DNA from 3 places in the Thermoanaerobacter sp. YS13 genome. Region 1 is predicted to be linked to each of the others. Evidence: riboswitches for the same ligand, from Rfam matches in the RefSeq annotation. Region 1 holds a riboswitch; each other region holds the start of a gene.
What was found. A riboswitch is a leader RNA that binds a small molecule or an ion and turns the genes downstream of it on or off. The one in region 1 is predicted to bind cyclic di-GMP.
Positions count from the first base shown of each region.

Region 1 (6,998 bases):
GGATACAAAGTTTGGTTCTGTGAATTTTTTACCGTAACAGAACCATTTGTGTCAAAAGTGATTTGAAAATCTCCACCATATTGATCTTTTGGTACATTATTTATATAACCCCCATCTTTTAATTGTTGAGTAGTTACAGAAGTTGGTGGATTGCTCGAACTGTTCGATGTTTGATCAATGTAATATCTCTGTGCAGCTTCCGCTAAAATTGCTGCATTCGCTTTATCAGCTTGTATCTTTGATTTACTCAATACACCTGTTACATTTGGCACTGCAATAGCTGCAAGTACACCTAAAATTGCAATGACAACAATCAATTCAATTAATGTAAAACCTCTTTCATCTTTATTTAATGCCTTTACAAACCATTCCATTCCTTTTCACCCCCTTTCCTCATGTCATTGACCTATAAAATTGTACAATTGGAACAGTGGCATAATGATTGAAACAACTATAAAGCCCACTACTGTCCCCAGCATAACAATTATTAAAGGCTCTAATAGAGTAGTCATTTGTGACACAGCTGTATCCACTTCTCCGTCATAAAAATCCGCAGTTTTATTTAATATGCTGTCCAATGAACCTGAACTTTCACCAATACTTATCATCTGAATTACCATTGGCGGGAAAATGCCAATTCTTTTTAAAGGATCAGAAAGAGGTAAGCCTTTTTTTATATCCTCTTGCGCCACCCTTAATCCTTCTGCAACTACCGTATTTCCCACAACTTTTTCTACTACTTCCATTGCCTTCATAAGCGGTACACCAGCACTTATCAATGTTCCTAAAGTCCTTGTAAACCTGGAAGTTAAAATCTTTTTATTTAGAGGGCCAAAGATTGGCATGTTTAAAAGCATTCTGTCATAAATTCGCCTTCCTTCAGGTGTCTTTAAAAAACTCAAAATCGAATAAAAAATCAGGAAAATTCCTCCTATGTAAAAGTACCAATATTGAGATATAGAGCTGCTTATAGCAATTAATATTCGAGTAGGAAGAGGCAACTGGACTCCAGCATTTTTAAACATACCTACAAAAATAGGTAAAACATTTGTCAAAAGAAAAATAACAACTAATACAGCTACAACAGATACAATAAAAGGATAAGTCAAGGCAGATTTTACCTTCTGATTTAGGTTATTTTCTTTTTCATAGTGGTCTGCCATTTCATTCATAACTTTATCCAAAGTACCGCTTACTTCTCCTACTTCCACCATATTGTACAAAAGCATAGGAAAAACTTCTCCATGTTTTTTCATCGCATCAGATAAAGTCTTTCCCTTCTGAACTTCTTCATAAACTTCGCTTATAGCTTTTTTTAATCTTTTATTCTCCACTTGTTCCTTCATAGTAGCCAAAGAACTCACTATGGTAATACCTGCATTTATCAAGGTAGCAAATTGCCTGCAAAAAACAGCAATGTCTTTTATCTTAACCTTTTTAAAAGATTCAAAATCTAATATATCCTGTTTTACAATTTCTTCCTTGATATCAATTATATAATAATTTTTTTGCTTTAAAACGTCAATGCACTGAGACTTAGAATCAACCTCCAAAGTGCCTACAATAAGATTGCCTGCCATATCCCTCGCCTTGTAAGCATATAACGGCATATAACCACCTCTATATCATGCGTGAAAAATTTTCTTGGTCTACGCAATAGGTCAAGGCATCCTCTAGTGATATAATTCCTGCTTTTAGCAAATGCAAAATAGACATGTCCATTGTCATCATGCCAAACTTGCTGCCTGTTTGAACTGCCGACTGTATTTGGAAAGTTTTACCTTCTCTTATGAGATTTTTTATAGCAGGAGTGGCAATCATAACTTCTGTTGCAACTACTCTCCCGCTGTTATCTTTTTTGGGAATAAGTTGCTGCGAAATAATACCCTCTAAAACATTAGAAAGCTGTATTTTTATCTGCTGCTGTTGATGGGGAGGAAAAACATCAATAATCCTATCGATCGTCTTTACAGCTCCTATTGTGTGAAGAGTGGATAAAACAAGATGACCTGTCTCAGCAGCAGTTATGGCAATTTGAATAGTTTCTAAATCCCTCATCTCTCCAACTAATATAACATCTGGGTCTTCCCTTAAAGCAGCCCTTAAAGCAGAAGCGAAAGATGCCGCATCGTAACCAATTTCTCTTTGATTTACTATGCTTTTGTTGTGTTTATGTAAATATTCTATAGGATCTTCAAGGGTAAGAATATGGCATGTCCTTCTAGAATTTATCCAATCCACCATTGAAGCTAACGTAGTAGATTTACCACTACCTGTAGGTCCTGTCACCAGTATAAGCCCTCTTGTCTTTAAAGCTAAGTCTTTAAGTATTGGAGGAAGCCCCAATTCTTCTATGGAAGGAATCCGCAAAGCTACTGACCTTATTGCAAGACTATAACTTCCCCTCTGTTTATAGACATTTATTCTAAACCTTCCTAATCCTGTAACTGAATAAGACAAGTCAATGTCCCCATTTTGCTCTAATTTTCGCAATTGGTCACTTGTCAATAAATCTTTCACTATTTCTTCTGTCTGCCCAGGAGTGAAAGGTTCACCTTTTACTTTTTCTAAATAACCATTAATTCTAAGAACTGGAGGCACTCCCACCGTTATATGCAAATCAGAAGCTTTTTTTTCAACTACTAATTCTAAAAGTCCTTTTGTATCCATATGCATCAATCCTCGTACGTTAGTCGTAACATTTCATCAATTGTAGTTTTTCCTTCTAATGCAAGTTTTTTGGCACTTTCCCTCAAAGTTTTCATTCCATTTTTCACCGCTTGTTCTTTAATTACATCAGAAGAAGCTTTGGAGTTTATAAGCTCTCTGATATCAGAAGTGATAGTCATTATCTCATATATAGGAATTCTTCCTCTATATCCTGTTTTATTACAAACAGGGCATCCCTTCCCTCTGTATAAAGTAATGTCTTCCTTCTCCTCTAGTCCCAGTATTTTTTTCTCACTCTCTGAAGCTTTATAAGAAATTTTACAATTATCGCATATTTTTCTCGCTAGTCTTTGAGCAATAACGCCAACCACAGCAGAAGAAACAAGATAAGGTTCTATACCCATATCAATAAGCCTTGTCACTGCCCCTGCTGCATCATTTGTGTGCAGAGTAGAAAGAACCAAATGCCCCGTTATAGCAGAGCGGATAGCTATCTCTGCAGTTTCTGTATCCCTAATTTCTCCAATCATGACAACATCCGGATCTTGTCTTAAAATAGACCGAAGAGCAGTAGCAAAAGTAAGACCTGCTTTTTCATTAACTTGCACTTGATTTATTCCTTCTATGGAATATTCAACGGGATCTTCCACAGTTATTATATTGATATTAGGTTTGTTAAGCTCTTTTAACATGGCGTACAAAGTTGTGGTTTTTCCACTGCCTGTAGGACCAGTCAAAAGTACTATACCATGAGGTCTTTTTATCAGCTTATCAAAAAGTGCCACGTCTTTTTCATCAAAGCCCAACTGTTCTTTTGTCATCACGAAATTTTCTTTATCCAAAAGCCTTAAAACTAATTTTTCTCCAAAAACAGTAGGCAAAGAAGAAACCCTCACATCTATATTCTTTTCGTTTGAAACAAACTCAAACCTTCCGTCCTGTGGAAGTCTCCTCTCTGCAATATTCATGTTTGCCATTATTTTTACCCTTGTTACCACTGGAGCATGAGTGCTTTTTATAGTTCTCATAGCCTCTGTTAATTGTCCATCTATCCTAAATCGAATCCGCAAGTCCTTCTCTGTAGGTTCAATGTGAATATCTGAAGCTCTATTTTTTATTGCCTGTTCAATTATAGAATTTACAAAGCGTACAGCAGGCGCATTTTGCACTTCTTCCAGAATTTCATTTGGCAGCTCATTCGCAGGTTCACTTTGGAATTCCTTTTTAAAATCTTGGACTGCTTTCTCTGCCTGTTCTCTTCCGTAAATTCTATCTATAGCTTTTAGGATGCTACTTTCAGAAGCAATCAATGGTTTTACATTTTGCTTTGTTAAAATTTTTACATCGTCAATAGCAAAGATATTGAGAGGGTCTGCCATTGCTACCAATATACCATCTTCATCTTTTTTTATAGGAATAATAGTATATCTTTTAGCAACAGCTTCAGGAATTAATTTTGCCACCTCTGGGTCAATATAGTATTTTTGCAAATCTACATGTGGAATACCTAATTGAAATTCTAAAGCCTCTAGTATTTGGTTTTCTGTAACATACCCCAATTTAATAAGAACTTTTCCTAATTTTTCTCCTGTTTTATTCTGAATTTCTATTGCGTGTTTTAGTTGTTCTTCTGTTATAAGCCCTACCTCAACTAAAAGCTCCCCTAGCTTTTTCTTGGCCATAAAATATACCTCCAAAATAATAAAGCCGACATAAAGCCGGTTGCACCACTGTATCCGTGAGGCGTAAAGTGCCCACATATAGCCTCACTTCATCTACTCTTTATAAAATATTCTACAAATTATTCATAATTCCTTCTTTTAAATGCATGTATACTAAATTTTTGTCGAAAAATCCCCCTGTCCATAATTTAAAAGAATAATTAGCTTGATTTACCAACATAGAAAGTCCATTAGAATATTTTATTCCATTTTTTTTAGCATATTTTAAAAAAACAGTTTCAAAAGGATTATATATAACATCATAGACAAATTTAGCCTTTGAAACTACTTTTTCACTGACAGGTGAATCTTCAACCTTTGGATACATTCCTACGCTTGTAGTATTAACAAGCATGTCTATTTCTGGTATTTCTTCTACTTCATTTATACTGCAGTAATCACATGGAATCTTAAATTCCTTCTTAATGTACTCTGACAAATCTTTTGCTCTCTCAACACTTCTATTAGCAACTATTATCGAATCTATTCCATCTAAAGCAAGTGCGACACAAACAGCCTTAGAAGCTCCACCAGCTCCTAAAACAACTGCTTTTCTTCTTTCAATTTTTTCCCCTGCTTCTGTTAATGAATCTATGAAGCCATAAACATCTGTATTATATCCTTTTAATATTCCTCCTTCATTAACTACAGTATTGACTGCGCCAATTTTTAATGCTTCTTCTGAGACCACATCTAAGTAGTCAATTATTTTCTCCTTATGAGGGACAGTTACATTAACTCCTCTTATTCCTAAAGCTTTAACTCCTTTTACTGCTTCTTCAAGCTTTTCCGGCAAAACATTAAAAACAGTGTAGACACAATTTAAATTTAAAGAATTAAAAGCATAGTTATGTATTAAAGGTGATAAGCTATGTTCTACAGGATGGCCTATAAGACCATACAGTTTAGTATTTGCATTAATTTTCATATTCCTCAATCCTTTTAAGTACGTGTCTTTCTGCCCTTCTCATAAGCTTGGTCCACCCTAATTCCTCTTGAGATAAAGGTTTTACCAAAATAGTGTACAATCCTGCTCTTTTTCCACCAAAAATATCAGTAAATATTTGGTCCCCTATTAAAGCTGTTTCATTAGGCTTAGCATTTAAAATCTTTAAAGCCTTTTTAAAAGCTCCTTTTCTCGGCTTAATGGCCCAAGCTATTCCAGGTACACCAACTTTTTCTTTAAATTCATTCACTCTTCTTTTAGTGTTATTTGAAATAAGGCAAATTTTAAACCCTTCTTTTTTTACTTTTTCAAGCCATTCAATAGTCGTTTTATCGGGAAATTTTGATTTTTGAGGCACTAAAGTGTTGTCAATATCTAAGACAAGACTGGTAATTCCCTTTTCTTTTAAAAAGTTTAAATTGATATCATAGATATTTTCCACTATAATATCAGGAATTAACTTTTTATACATATGTTCACCTCATTTTGTTAAAATTATATAATAAAAAAAAATAAACTGTCAATACAAACAGTTTTACATGGAAAGCTCTTTAAAAAGCTTATTTAAAGCCTTCTTCTCAATCCTTGAAACATATGATCGAGATATGCCAAGCATCTTTGCTATTTCTCTTTGAGTTCTAACTTTCCCATTGTACAGACCATACCTCATTTCTATAATTAACCGTTCTCTATTTTTTAAAACGCTGTTCATTTTACTGTACAACTTTTTAATTTGCAGTTTTTTCTCTACTTGCTCTGATATTTCATCTTCTTCTGTGCCGAGAACATCCATTAAAGATATCTCATTGCCCTCTTTATCAACACCAATAGGATCCTGTAAAAAAATCTCTCCTTTCAACTTTTTTTCCGCTCGTATAGACATAAGTATTTCATTTTCTATACATCTAGCTGCATATGTGGCAAGATGAGTACCTTTTGAAGAATCAAAAGTAGAAATTGCTTTTATAAGCCCTATTGTCCCAATAGATATTAAATCATCTATATCTTTGCCTGTTCCACTATACTTTTTAACAACATGAGCTACTAGTCTCAAGTTTCTTTCTATCAAAATATTTCTAGCTTCCTCGTCTCCGTTTTTATAAGCCTCTAAATATTTCTTTTCATCTTCTGGAGTAAGTGGATTTGGGAAAGAGTTAGTATTCGTCAAGTAACCAAGATTTAAGATTTCTTTTACAACTGTAGCCAAAATTGCAAAAACAACTTCCCACATCACTGCCACCCCTTTTTTTAGCATTACACATCTATTATATGTGTTTTATTTAAAATGGTGCACGTACATCAATATTTCATTATTTTCTCCGCTATTTCTTTGAAAAGAGGGGCAGCTTTAGTTCCTCCAGTATCTCCATTTTTTACAAAAATCGAAATTGCATATTTAGGTTTATCAAAAGGAACAAAACCTGTAAACCAAGCATGATATATATTTAGCTCTTTACTGACTTCAGCAGAACCTGTTTTACCAGCACTACCATAGGTAGTCTCCGCCCTTTTTCCTGTCCCTTCTGGGTCAATAACCACTTCTCTCATCATTCCTTTTAAAATTATGGCTGTTTTTTCGCTTATCACCCTGTAAGACTTTTTCTGAGACAATTTTTCAATTTCTTTCCCTTCTTCATCAACTATTGCAGTCACTAAACGTG
Region 1 covers NZ_JOOI01000001.1:400,524-407,521, reverse strand. The annotation lists gene THYS13_RS02045 (competence type IV pilus major pilin ComGC) at 1-374, opposite strand, end outside; gene THYS13_RS02040 (type II secretion system F family protein) at 399-1,610, opposite strand; gene THYS13_RS02035 (type IV pilus twitching motility protein PilT) at 1,621-2,670, opposite strand; gene gspE (type II secretion system ATPase GspE) at 2,676-4,352, opposite strand; cyclic di-GMP riboswitch class II at 4,378-4,461, opposite strand; gene aroE (shikimate dehydrogenase) at 4,465-5,319, opposite strand; gene THYS13_RS02020 (YqeG family HAD IIIA-type phosphatase) at 5,309-5,809, opposite strand; gene sigK (RNA polymerase sporulation sigma factor SigK) at 5,873-6,568, opposite strand; gene THYS13_RS02010 (penicillin-binding protein 2) at 6,637-6,998, opposite strand, start outside.

Region 2 (6,998 bases), 270 kb from region 1:
GAGAAATACCAAAAAATTGCTTCTAAGTTAAATCTAAAAGATCAAGAAATTAATGCGTGGAAAAAAGCTGCTGACAATATGTACCTTCCTTATTCAAAAGAACTTGACATTATACCACAGGATGACAGTTTTTTGTATAAAGAAAGGATAACAGTAGATCAAATACCACAAGATCAATTTCCACTTTTATTGCACTGGCATTACCTAAATATTTATAGATATCAAATATGCAAACAGCCTGATGTGTTGCTTTTGATGTTTTTACAGAGAGAAAAATTTACTAAAGATGAACTTAAAAAGAATTACGATTATTATGAACCTATTACTACTCACGACTCTTCCTTGTCGCCAGCTATATTTAGCATACTAGCCAATGAAATAGGATATACTGACAAAGCTTATAAATACTTTATGATGACTGCAAGAATGGATTTGGACGACTACAATGACAATGTTAAGGATGGAATTCATGCTGCTTCTATGGCAGGAACATGGAGTGCAGTTGTGAATGGCTTTGGTGGAATGAGGGTTTATACAAATGAACTTCATTTTGAGCCGAGATTGCCAAAAGAATGGAATTTGCTCTCTTTTAATGTGAGATACAAAGGTAGAAAAATAAATATCAAATTAACCAAAGAAAGTGTTGTGTTTGCACTATTAGAAGGAGAACCTATAGAAATCTACTGCTTTGACGAAAAAATTTTACTTGAAAAAGGAGAAAATAAAGTAGAAAGTCGTAAAAATTAAAGAAGTATGGAGCCAATCGGCACCATACTTCTTTAATTTTTTTATATGTCGTTATTTGAAAGCGTGAGGGAACCGCCACCCGTACTTAAATCAAAGTAATAATTTCCACTGCCTCTATATGAATATACTTTGATATAATAGGTTCCCGTTTGTGTTGGAATATATGTTATTGTTTCCTGCCTTTGTGTTCCAGTTGAACTTTTAACAAGAGTACCAGTTGGGTCATAGAGGTATATATCGAAATCAGGGTTATAGTTTGCCCAATCAGGTATTATGAAAGTTATTGCGATAGGATATGATGTGTCTGTCACGTTAAATGTCCAAATGTCACTGTAACCAGACCCAGGGAGTGAATTTTTAGCATAATAATGGTTTGGCACAGATATATTAGTTCCTGTGAAATTTCCAGCTGTTTTAATTGCTTCATATGCATCCAATCTTCCTGCACCATAGTCAATGTTTTTGCTTGGAGTCCCCCAACTTTTTGCAGTAGTCATTATTATATTTTTTACATCAAGTGGTGCAAGGTTTATATTTGCACTAAGCATAAGGGCTACTGTACCTGCTACAAAAGGTGTAGCCATACTTGTACCACTGTATGTCACATAACCATTTATAGAATTTGCTTTTGCGGCAGTTATATTATATCCGGGTGCTGCAATGTCAGGTTTTATCCTTCCGTCAGCTGTGGGACCACGGCTGGAGAAGCTTGCAAGGTTGAATCCAAGTTCTCCTACATCCGCCATTGCTGCAACGGTTATGGCTTTTTCTGCTGCACCAGGTGATCCTATGGTGTACCTTGCAGGGCCTGAATTTCCAGCTGCAACTACTACTACAATTCCGCTATCTACGGCGCTGTTTACTGCTAATGAGGTAGAGTCAGTTCCATCAGAACTTGTAGAAGTTCCAAGGCTTAAATTTATGACTTTGATTCCGTATACATCTTTGTTTTGAACAGCCCAATCAATTCCTGCCGTTACAGTACTCATACTTCCGCTTCCATTTGAATCAAGTACTTTTATTCCTACCAAAGCTGCACCAGGTGCAACACCTGTATAAAGGCTGTTACCTGCCCCAGTGCCTGCCGCAATGCTTGCTACATGAGTCCCATGTCCATTATCATCGTAAGGGGTAGTTTTACCGTTTACAAAATCTTGCCATCCTATTATTTTGCCACCAGCAAGGTCAACATGGGAACCATCAATGCCTGTATCAATAATTGCTATTACTATATCATTTTTGGAGTAGGAGGAAGGATTACCATCTTTGTTTCCAGTTACGCCAAAGTCATTTCTCGCTTTTGTAACGCCAAACCATTTTGTTGCAGTGTCTAATGTCGCATATACAGGCTCGTCATACTCAATTTGTTTTACTATATCCAATTTTGACAAAGCGTTTATTTGTCCTTTAGTTAAAGTAGCAGCAACTCCTGGAATAATTTTGTATTTATGCTTTATATTAAACTTTCCAATGGATTTAGAAATATTCAATAGTTCGTTATCATCTATGTTTTTGTTGAAGGTTATTACGACAGGGAATTCCGCACTGTCAGGCTTATCAGTAAGCTTTGCTTCCAGGTTATCAAAAATTTTGTTTTTGTTAGAATCTTGCATCAAAACTTTTTGAATTTGAGGCGAGTAATTTTTTGTTGGAGAGTCGCCAGATAAGTTTATTAAGTTGGGCTGAGCTTGGACTAATACTCCACTTAGCGACATTAAAGATACAATTAACACAAAGGTCAGTAAAGCTTTTAATATTTGTCGGCTCTTCATTTTTTCTTACCTCCTTAAAAATTTAATATTTTTTAAAATTTAAGTCAGCACTTCTAGTCGCTAAGTGAAACTGTTTTTTGTTTATCATCTCCTTTCTCTAAGATTTATTTTCTATAATAAAACTCAAGCAATTTTTATGCCAGTTCACTGTATATGGACAAAATTAATAAAAGTTTTTGAAATGTATAATTTTTTATACACATTTTTATACACAAAAGAATGGATAAACACATACATTTAGAAATTAGTATAAATTTAACGAATTATGTAGAAAAAATCTTTTTTAAAAATAGAAGGAAAATTCATATTTATGTCGAAATAGTAATATAGGGAAATTAAATAAATTTTTGTTGAAAAAGGCAAACTCGTCGAAAGGCGGGGACGCAAAGCCACGGGTCTAATGCAATAGTTTTGCTATGATAGCCGGGCTACCAACATTTATATATGACCTCCTGCCTTTTGGTAGGAGGTTTATAAATTAAGGAAGTGGTGTTTTATATGACTAATAAGGAAAAAATTTATAATGTTATTGTAGAAAAAAGTAAAGAATTTGATATTCAAAATTTTTTGATAAGTAGAAAAGGTGGAATCACTACGGAAGAAGTAGCACAACTCTTAAAAATGGCTCGACCCAATGTGTCTTTTATTTTAAATCATCTTGTAAGAGAAGGGAAAATAGTTAAAATTATTTCAAAACCCGTGTATTATATTGAAAAAGATAGATTAGCTTATTTTTTAGGGAATAAGGTTAAAGAAGAAATGCTTCTAAAAGACTTAATTGATTTTTTACACTTAAGAAAAGGAAAAGAATGTGCTTTTGAAAATATAATAGGACATGATGGCAGCCTCAAAGGACAAATAGAACAGGCCAAAGCAGCTGTATTATATCCTCCTTATGGGCTCCACACTCTTATCATAGGACCGCCGGGCTCTGGTAAATCTTTTTTCGCGGAGATGATGTACAAATTCAGTCTTCAAAATGGTAGGGTAGGACCTCTGGAAGTGTTAAACTGCGCGGATTACTATAACAATCCTCAACTTCTTATGTCTCATTTGTTTGGACATGTTAAAGGGGCTTATACTGGAGCTGATGTAGATAAGATAGGTTTAGTCGAAAAAGCCGATAAAGGGATATTATTCCTTGACGAGGTTCACCGCCTACCTCCAGAGGGCCAGGAGATGCTCTTTTACCTTATTGACAAAGGAGTGTATAAAAGATTAGGAGATACTGTTGAAAGAAGGGCTAACTTAATGATTATAGCAGCTACTACAGAGAAACCAGGTTCCTTTCTTTTAAAGACTTTTATGAGGAGAATACCCGTTGTCATTCAACTTACTTCTTTTGAGGAGAGACCTCTTGAGGAAAAAATTGAAATGATTATTCATCTTTTTAAAGAAGAAGCCAAACGCCTAAACTTAAATATTGTTGTACGTCCGGAAGTAATTTCTTTGTTTTTGTCTTTGCAATATGAAGGAAATATTGGGGAATTGAAATCTCTCCTTCAATTAATTTGCTCTAAAGCTTTTTTAATGAACTATGGGACAAAGAGGAATTTTTTAAAAATTGATCTTACTTTGTTACCTCAGAATTATTTAAAACTAGGGCTAAATGATAGAGTAGTTTTTGATAAATTTTTAATCATTTCTCCTGAAAAAGAAAAGAAAATAGATAGATATGATTTTTATGAATTTATCGCTATGAAATATCATGAATTAAAAGAAAGGGGAATTAAGGGGATGTTACTTGAAAAGGGAATAATCGATTGTATTAATAACTTTTTAGAAAGCATTTTGGAGGATAATTTTAGAAAAAATGGGAATTTTCCATAGATTAGTATATCTAAGAATATATCACTATAACATATCATCACGGAGATATTTTTAATTAATGGTGGATTATCGGGAAATACGAAGGATGACAATATTAATAGAAGAGTTTATAATTGTAATCGAATTAACTCCTGCTATTGCGCAACAATAGAAAGGAGGAAACTCGCCATGAAGAATAAAATTTTGAAAATTGCTGTAGCATATTTAATGATATTTATAATGCTATTTGGAGGAATTACTTCGGTGTACGCTTACGACAAAATCCACGTTGTTTCAAAAGGTGAATCATTGTATTTAATAGCGAAATGGTATGGTAGTGATGTAAATAGCATAAAACAGGCAAATGGGAATTGGAGCGATTTGATATATCCTGGTGAAAAATTAGTTGTGCCAGTAGATGAAAAAAATGCTTATTACAATTATCTTGTTGACAGATATTTAATCGCAAAAATAATTTATGCTGAAGCTCGTGGAGAAAGTTTTGAGGGTCAGGTCGCTGTAGGTGCGGTGATTTTGAATAGAGTAAAAAGCGGTATTTTCCCAAATACTGTAGCAGGAGTTATATATCAGCCAGATGCTTTTGAGTCTGTAACGAATGGTGAATTTTTCAATCATGAACCTGACCTTACAGCTTTTAAAGCAGCAGATGCAGCTTTAGCCGGATGGGACCCAACAGGAGGAGCCCTATACTTCTTCAATCCAGCTACTTCAACTTCTTGGTGGATATGGACAAGGACAATTACAAATGTGATAGGACACCACTGGTTTGCAATATAGGAAGGCAGAAGCCTTCCTATATTGCATATATTTTACATTATAAAATTTTACTTTTGTAAAAGAATAAGAATAGCATTAAAAATAGGAGCTGATTATATGGTATATATATTTGTAGGAGGAAGTTCAGAAAAAAGTTCAATTATAAAATTTTTATCCTACTGTGTACATTCTAAAAAAACAGTGGTAGAAGAGTTAAAGAATTATAAAGAGAAAACAGATATTTTAATTATCTCTGATATTCTGCGAGAGGAGGATTTTCACAAGTTAAAAAATTATATTTATAGTTTTCCAAGTAGTATTATGATAACAAATGCAGATGATGAGCTATCAAATAAACTCTTTGCACAGGGAATAAATTCTACCCTTATAACATGTGGTTTAAATCCAAAGTCCTCCATTACTGCTTCTTCAATATCTTATGAAGAAGAAGGTTATGAATTTAATTATTGCGTACAAAGGTCTTTTTTTAATTTAAAAGGCAAATTAATAGAGCCATTGGAAATACCTGTTGAAATAAAAGTTCCTGGACAGTATAATATATATAACTCATTATTTGTAATAACTGTATTATTAATTTTGGGGTATGAAATAAAAGATATACAAAATGTGGTTAAAACCTTTGAGAATAGTGGACGGTGATAAATTTTTAAAGATAATTTTTAACGATTACTTTTGCCACCTGTCATAATTGCTTGCTAATTTTAATATATATTTTTAGAAGGACACATAAGGGGAAGGGGAGAGTGAACACATGGCAGGCAACTTTTTGGAGAACAACGTAGTTGTAGTAGTAGGGAAAATTTTTACTGATTTAGAGTACAGTCATGAACTATATGGAGAAGAATTTTTTAATTTTATTTTGGAAGTTCCAAGATTGAGTGAAACGAAAGATTATCTTCCTGTCACTATTTCTAACCGTTTATTTGAAGGTATGAATTTACAGGTAGGCACAAGGGTAAAGATTGAAGGACAATTGAGGTCATACAATAGAAAATCTCCAGAAGAGGGGAAAAATAAGTTGATTTTGACCATATTTGCTCGAGACATGATGGTATTGTCGGAAGATGAAGTAGTGAAAAATCCGAATGAAATTTTTTTGGACGGCTTTATTTGTAAAAAACCTGTTTATAGAACTACTCCTTTTGGCAGAGAAATAACTGATTTATTAATTGCTGTAAATAGGCCTTATAACAAATCTGATTACATACCTGTCATAGCGTGGGGGAGAAATGCGAGGTTTTCTGAGAAGTTGGAAATAGGAGATCGTATACGCTTGTGGGGAAGAGTACAGAGTAGGGAATACCAAAAAAAATTAGGAAATGGAGTAGTTACGAAGGTAGCTTATGAGGTTTCTATTACAAGAATGGAAGTGGTTGAAAAAGAATTACAAAAGAGTTAGAATGGAAGTAACAGAGGACAAAGGGGGAATAAGTTTTGGAGAGAGGACTTATACAAGTTTATACTGGAGATGGCAAAGGGAAGACTACGGCTTCTATTGGTCTTGGCATAAGGGCAGTGGGAAGAGGATTTAAAGTATATATGGTACAATTTCTGAAAGGAACAGATACAGGAGAACTTCATACACTTAAGAATATTGAAAATTTTAAAGTTTTTAGGTTTCAATCAACAGAAAAGTTTTTTTGGAATTTAAATGAAGAGGAAAAGAAGATCCTTGCTGAGGATATGAAGAAAGCCTATGAATTTGTTGCAGATGTCCTCCAAAACAAAAAGTGCGATATCTTAATTTTAGATGAGATAATGGCGGCAATACATAGTAAAATGTATACTGTAGAAGATGTGTTAAAATTAATAGATATGAAACCTAAAGAGATGGAACTCGTTTTGACAGGTAGAAGTGCTCCTCAAGAAATT
Region 2 covers NZ_JOOI01000001.1:134,941-141,938, forward strand. The annotation lists gene THYS13_RS00610 (glycoside hydrolase family 65 protein) at 1-747, shown strand, start outside; gene THYS13_RS00615 (S8 family serine peptidase) at 789-2,519, opposite strand; cyclic di-GMP riboswitch class I at 2,868-2,955, shown strand; gene THYS13_RS00620 (sigma-54-dependent transcriptional regulator) at 3,018-4,349, shown strand; gene THYS13_RS00625 (cell wall hydrolase) at 4,518-5,126, shown strand; gene THYS13_RS00630 (Mur ligase family protein) at 5,223-5,765, shown strand; gene THYS13_RS00635 (single-stranded DNA-binding protein) at 5,878-6,525, shown strand; gene THYS13_RS00640 (cob(I)yrinic acid a,c-diamide adenosyltransferase) at 6,561-6,998, shown strand, end outside.
Region 2: it holds a riboswitch for cyclic di-GMP, as region 1 does, so the genes downstream of both, THYS13_RS00620 (sigma-54-dependent transcriptional regulator) here and gspE (type II secretion system ATPase GspE) in region 1, are expected to answer to the same signal.

Region 3 (6,998 bases), on a different contig from region 1:
TGCATAACATTTACCTAATTCTGCTACATTGCATCTATTAACCTATAGAAATTGGTATTTTATTTATTTTCGATATTTCTTCAAAAGGTTTTCCTCTATTCCATTGTTTATTGCCTCTATTTTTTTCTGCCCCTCCGTATACATTTGTTGCTATTATTATCCCATATGGCTTTTTAAATAACCAAAAAGCACAGGATAATTCCTGCGCTCAAATCTGCATCAACGATACTTTAAAGATTGAAAAAATTCAACTAACCAGACTCATAAAAATTTCACCTTTTTTATTTTTTTAATACTACACTTTAATTGTGAAGAATCGCCGCATAATTGCAGCGATTTTTACTCAGCAGCAGCCATGATTTCTATGCTCGTGGTGGCCGTGACCCATTTCATCTCTGACATATTTTTCAGGATTTTTATCAAACTCCATTTTGCAATGATTTGAGCAGAAATAATAAGCTTTACCTTTATATTCCGACTTCGCTATTGCCTCATCTTCTTTAACCATCATACCACAAACCGGATCTTTTACCATAACATATTCCTCCTATTTCAATATTTTGTGATTAACTCAATTAAACTTTTAAAATCTTATTCTTTCGCTAAACTTGAACTGTTTCTACGTTGTTTCTGGATGAAAGCTTTTTAAAACAAGACAACACCTCCCTCCGGCAACTTTAGGTTTAAAGTTACCTTCCATTAAGGCTACTTTCAAGTCTTTTCTTAACCGTAGTAACCTCGATAAGCGACTTATTTATCTTATTTAATTGCTCTCTCAGCTCTTCAAGAGACAGCTCTAGAGCCTCTTCAGGGTCTTCTAATTCATTAAATATTGAATTTGCTTTTGCCCTAAAAATGACTTTACTCTATCGACCAATCCCATTTTTATTACCTCCTTTGGTTTTCTTTACATATACATCATACAATTTAATTATGGAGAAAATATGAAGAAAAAGAATAAATCTTCATATTTTCTCCATAAAATCGTATTATCATATAATTCTAGAGAAAATATGTTAGAATTATTGTCAGAATAAACAAAAAAACAATCAAAAGGAGGACTGTATATGAAAGACGCAACAGAAATCATAAGAAAGAGATACGATAGGGCGGCAAAATACTATGATAGAATTGAGGACATGATGGAAAAAAGGTGGATGTCTAAATGGAGAAAAGAATTGTTTAATCATGTAAAGGGCCACGATGTTCTAGAAATCGGTGTTGGGACAGGCAAAAACATGCCTTATTATCTCAAAGATATTAATATCACAGCAATAGATTTTAGTCCAAAGATGCTTGAAAAAGCAATAACAAAGGCAAATAAACTGGGTTTAAATATAACGCTTAAATTAATGGATGCTCAACAACTAGATTTCCCTGACAATTCCTTTGATGTGGTTATAACAACTGGTGTCTTTTGTTCTGTACCGGACCCCATTAAAGGGTTAAATGAGATAAAAAGGGTCCTACGAAAAGAAGGTGAATTAATCATGTTGGAGCATGTAAGAAGTAATATGGAACCCTTAGGTACATTTATGGATATTATAAACCCTTTAGTTGTCAGAATATATGGAGCCAATATCAACAGAAATACTATCGATAATATAAAAAAAACCGGTTTTCAAATAATTTATGAAGATAACCTGTTTCTTGACATTGTTAAACTTATAAAAGCAAAACCTATAAAGTAGCTTTTTTAATCAACCTCACTACTTCGTTTTCACACACCTCCGACCTTTCGGAGGTTTCTCCCAATGTATTAGGAGGTTTCTTTCGAACTATTCATAAACATTTTACCTACAGTCAATATATAAGCACTATATGCAATGATCTGCATTAAAGACGGAGTGCTTTCGTATCCAATAAACGCGTGCAGTAACTTACCTAATAAACTTTCATCTGGAATTAACCATTCTAGGCTCCATACTTTTTCAATTATCGGAGGTATTATTCCCAATTCTCCTAATGCACGAATTGCATGAGAAGTCAAACCTGCTGCAATGAATATCAAAAGCCAGCCAGTTATCACAAAGAATTTCCTTAAATTCAATTTTATTGTTGTTTTGTATAATAATACAGATATTATTGCAGCTATAAATAACCCCGCAAATGAGCTTAATAATAAACCTTCGTCTTTTAAGGCGGTCAAGAATAGTGCCGTTTCTATCCCTTCTCTTATCACTGTTACAAATGCTAATATTGTTATGCCCCATACCTGATTATTTGACAAAGCTTTATCAACCTTTGCTTGAAGTTCACCTTTGATATTCTTGCTCTGCTTTTGCATCCAGACAACCATATATGAAAGGATAATAATGGCTATCGCTGCAACAACTATTTCAAATAATTCAGCACTTTCGCCCTCAAAACTAATTTTTAAAGCCCGGAATATAAACGAAATAACAACACTCAAAACTATAGCACCAATAGCGCCCAGCCATACGTGTTTAAAGTACTTTTTTTGGTTGATTTTTGTAAGGTATCCTAATAGTATACCTATGACTAAAAAAGCCTCAAGTCCTTCGCGGATTGTAATTAATATACCTGCTATCATAAAAAACCTCCTTATAGATTATGATAATCATTATCAATTTGATTTTAAAATAAACATATCGATTTTGTCAACTTTTTTATATTATCTCAATGAATAAATTTCGAACTTTTACTATGACACTAAGACAAGGAGGTCGCCTGACGGGGTACCCTGCCGGAACCTGAAGGTCGAGCTTTAATTTTGTCGCTTTGGAACATCGGAGCGACGATGCAAAATATCCTATTTAAAAAATTTTTGACTTTGTCAACAAACTCACCAGTTATGCATTTAGAAGCATAACTGGTGAAATACTGTTTTCAGAACACTGGATAATTTTAAAAGACACAGAAGTATTAAACAACCTTATTGATTATTTTTATTAAACGTTCTTCAATTTCTTTCGCAATGTCTTTAATTTCTACATTATTGTTGTCCATATGTGAGAATAATTGAGCTAATTTTAAAACACCTACTTTTGTTTCTTTTGTATTTTCTATAATTACAATTTTACATGGTAGAAAGTAGCTTGCCATTGGGTCAATTGCGATAATTTTTGCAGCGGCGTTAGGATTGCAAACTTCTAAAATTGTTACATTGTGATTATAAGGCAGCCCTTTTTCAGCGAGTTTTTTGTGCAATTCAAATTCCAATAAGACACCAAAGCTTTCCTCTTTAAGTTCTTTTTTTAAGTCCTCAATCAACTCTGTTGTTTTTTTAGAAGTAGTTAACGTGAAGTCAAACATAGTTTTTCCTCCTCTCATTTATCTTTTTTCTTTGGTAAAAATTTTGTGTGTACTCTTACCATAAGATTATTTTAAATTAAAAATTTGAAGAAAATGTGAAGAAAAATTTACTAAGAGATTATTTTATAGGCATTAGAACTCCTTAGATACTTGCTGATAAAAAGACGTGAAAAATTATTTATTTTTTGGGAAAGGATTAAATATACAATTAATAAAAGATAATAAACAACTTTTCTAATTTTTTTTTTTTTTTTTTTTTTTTTTTTTTTTTTTTTTTTTTTTTTTTTTTTTTTTTTTTTTAATTTTTAAGAAGGAATTATGCTTTTTTTGTCGAATATAGTACTTTAACAGATAATAATGTAAAAATTATTATTTATATTATGTATCTTTACTTTTGTAAGTAAGTTATAACTTGAAAACAATTAAAAAAATTTATATTGTCTTTTTCTCAAAAAAATAATCATTCAAATACATTAAATAATATTCTGAAAAAGGCAAACTTACCGAAAGGTAAGGACGCAAAGCCACAGGTCTAAGGCATGCAGATGCTATGACGGCTGGGTTGCCAACTTGTAAATTTAAATCTAGTACTTGTAATGTTTTGTAGTTATAAAAGTAGGCAACCGAGGCAGTTGCCTACTTTTAGTATGTGTGCCCAGCATGGGCTAAGCTAAAACTGCCTGAATCTCATGCATTAAATGTGACAAGTATAGAGGAGGAAGGCTATCATTTTTATCAAGAGAGGTCTAAATGGAATGCTCAAGCAGAGAAATACAGTTGGATATTCGAAAGTCCGTTAAGGTCATAGTACTTGTTAAATCCAGACCGCCTAACATACGGAGGCATTTTTATGAAAATCGAATTAAGTGATGTATTGAAAAGAATGGGATTTACTTTGGAAATCCCAGATGATGAAATGGCTGTAATCTTAAAAAGAGTCTTTTTTTCTTCGGGGAGTGATGTGGATTTTCATGAGTTTTTAAATATACTGGAAAGCGATCTTCGTAAGAATGGAATTATAGTGAGTGTAGATAAAAGTGCGTTAATTAGCGTATATACCCAAAATAAAAAAGAAGCAGTAATAGCAAGAGGAATACCATATAAAAGTGGCAGGGATGGTTATCTGGAATTTATTATAAAAACCGATAAGCCGAGAATTCTTTATACCGAAACATTCTCTGAAGAAGATATATTTAAGATGGCAAGTATACCCTTTGCAAGAAAAGGTGATGTTATCGGAAAGCTGCATAAACCCATAAAAGGTGAAAATGGAATTAGCGTAAGGGGTAGAATTATAAATGCACCGCCTGTAAGAGACGTTGAAGTAAAAATTTTAAGTAATTCCATAGTTTTTAAAGAAGATGAAAATAAGATAGTTGCAATGGCTGATATAAGACCGGTTGTACATAAAAAAGACGAAAATGATAAATTTGTATATTTTTTTAATTCTATTCCTATGTTAATTTACGAAGGAAGTATCACGAAGAATTCAAGGCCTGTAACATTCGATGGTGATGTTATAATAAACGGAAATGTCGAAAAAGGTAATCAAATAATTGTTTCAGGAAATGTTCAGATACTTGGTTCAGTTTACGAATCAGCAATTCATGGAGGGCAAAATATTATTATCTATGGTGGAATTGTTGATAGCCAATTACATGCCGGTTTTTTACCAGAAAATATTTTTGATAAAATAGAACTTCACGCTGTAAATCTTATTGTTGAGAAATTATCGGCAATTTTTGCCCATATTAAAGAACTACCAACTGTTATGAATAATTCCAGAGATCTAAGCGAGAAAATCAAATTAATCGAAACCTTAAAAGAAGAATTAAAAACATCATCAAGAGAAATAAGTATGACACGCAGTTCAAAGGTATTTCAAGATCTTCTAGAGTATTTAAAAAGTCTCGCTAAAACGCTCAACAACATCTTGGATTATGATATTATTGGTCTTATAAAACATTTGAATTCGTTAAAAGAAATCTTTGAAAAAATCCTCTTCATATCAAGTGTTCTAGACGAGGAACATGAAAACAAGGGACATATACTTGCAAAATGGGTTCATGATAGCAAAATTTACGCTGTGAAGGACGTAATTATAACCTCAGAAGCAGGTTGTTATAATACAAAAATTTCTACAAATGGTTCGGTTTCTATTAATGGCAAGGTTAAAATGAGTACGATCGAATTTAAGAAAAATATTTTCATAAAAGAAGCCGGATCGCTTGGCGTCGGCAGTCACGTATTATTAAAGGGGAGTAGAAATTCAATAGTAAAAATTCTTTACGGATATGAAGGAGTCGAATTATACTTTGATAAAATAGGCTACAAATTAAAAAATGGTGAAAAAATAAAATTATATTTGGACAAAGATGAAAAAGTCGTTGAAGACATTATTTAAAAAATTTACCTTGCAGAGTGGGAGCTTTTTCATGAATCTGTTTGATTTTGTAGAATCTATTATTTTGTCCAGCATATCCTCAACACCGCCGATCGAATATGAAAGGATGATTTATGTGCTGAAGAGAAAGGAACTTAGAGATAAGAAGTATTATTATGATTATTTGACCCACCTTCCAAACAGATATTTTTTATATGAGTATTATAGCTCCAGCAATTGCCAATTTGTTGTTGCACTCCTTGATTTTGATAATTTTACATACATTAACGATTCCTATGGACATCATTTTGGGGATAAAGTGTTAGTTGAAATAAGCAATATGCTGATTGAAATAGTAAAAGAAAAGGGAAAGATTTTCAGGTTTGGTGGTGATGAGTTCGTTGTTCTTTTTCACTGTAATCTGGATGAAGCAATAAGCGTTATAGAAGATGTTATAGAAAAATTTAATTATATTTTCAAAGTTGAGGAAAGAGATATCTTAACAACAGTGAGCGCCGGCATTTATGTATCAAAAATAGGCGAACATATGGATGATATTATAAGAAAAGCAGATGCTGCAATGTTCGAAGCTAAAAAGTTGGGCAAATCAAAATATGTCATTTTTGACAAAACTATAGAGGACAAGATAATCGAAAAAGCTGAAATGATGGTAGATATCAAGAAAGCGATGTTAAACAACGAGTTTTACCTTTTATTTCAGCCTATTTATGATTTGAGAGAAAATAGGATAAAGGAAGTTGAAGCCCTTGCAAGGTGGAGAAACAACAAATATATCAATATCTCTCCTTCTCGATTTGTCCCAGTACTTGAGGAAACTGGTCTCATCAAAGAATTTGGTATTTTTATTATTGAAGATGTTTTTAAACAAATAAGAGATTGGCGAAATAAGGGTATCGAGCTTAAGGTTAACATCAATGTTTCTCCTCTTCAGCTTAGGGAGGATGAGTTTTTCTTTAAATTTGATGAGCTTATTAATAAATACAATATACCATCAAATTTCATTGGCATAGAATTTACTGAAACTCAAATATTAGACATTAAAGAGCAAAAGGTAAACAAAATAGACGAATTTTTAAGAAGGGGAATAAAGATTTTGCTAGATGATTTTGGAGTTGGATATTCTTCCTTAATAAACATGGTAGAGTTTCCTATAAGCACTATTAAGATGGACAAAAGCCTTATTGACAGGATTGACGAAAACAAAGTAAAAACATTAATCAAAGGAATTTTGTATATCTCAAAGGAAATGAACTATGAAGTCGTAGCGGAAGGGGTAGAAACAGAGGAACAGCTTAGTATGCTAAAGGAATGGGGCTGT
Region 3 covers NZ_JOOI01000002.1:529,694-536,691, forward strand. The annotation lists gene THYS13_RS10460 (YHS domain-containing protein) at 344-535, opposite strand; gene THYS13_RS10465 (class I SAM-dependent methyltransferase) at 1,068-1,691, shown strand; gene THYS13_RS10470 (FTR1 family protein) at 1,760-2,554, opposite strand; gene THYS13_RS10475 (DUF302 domain-containing protein) at 2,887-3,276, opposite strand; cyclic di-GMP riboswitch class I at 3,760-3,846, shown strand; gene THYS13_RS10480 (FapA family protein) at 4,127-5,680, shown strand; gene THYS13_RS10485 (bifunctional diguanylate cyclase/phosphodiesterase) at 5,712-6,998, shown strand, end outside.
Region 3: it holds a riboswitch for cyclic di-GMP, as region 1 does, so the genes downstream of both, THYS13_RS10480 (FapA family protein) here and gspE (type II secretion system ATPase GspE) in region 1, are expected to answer to the same signal.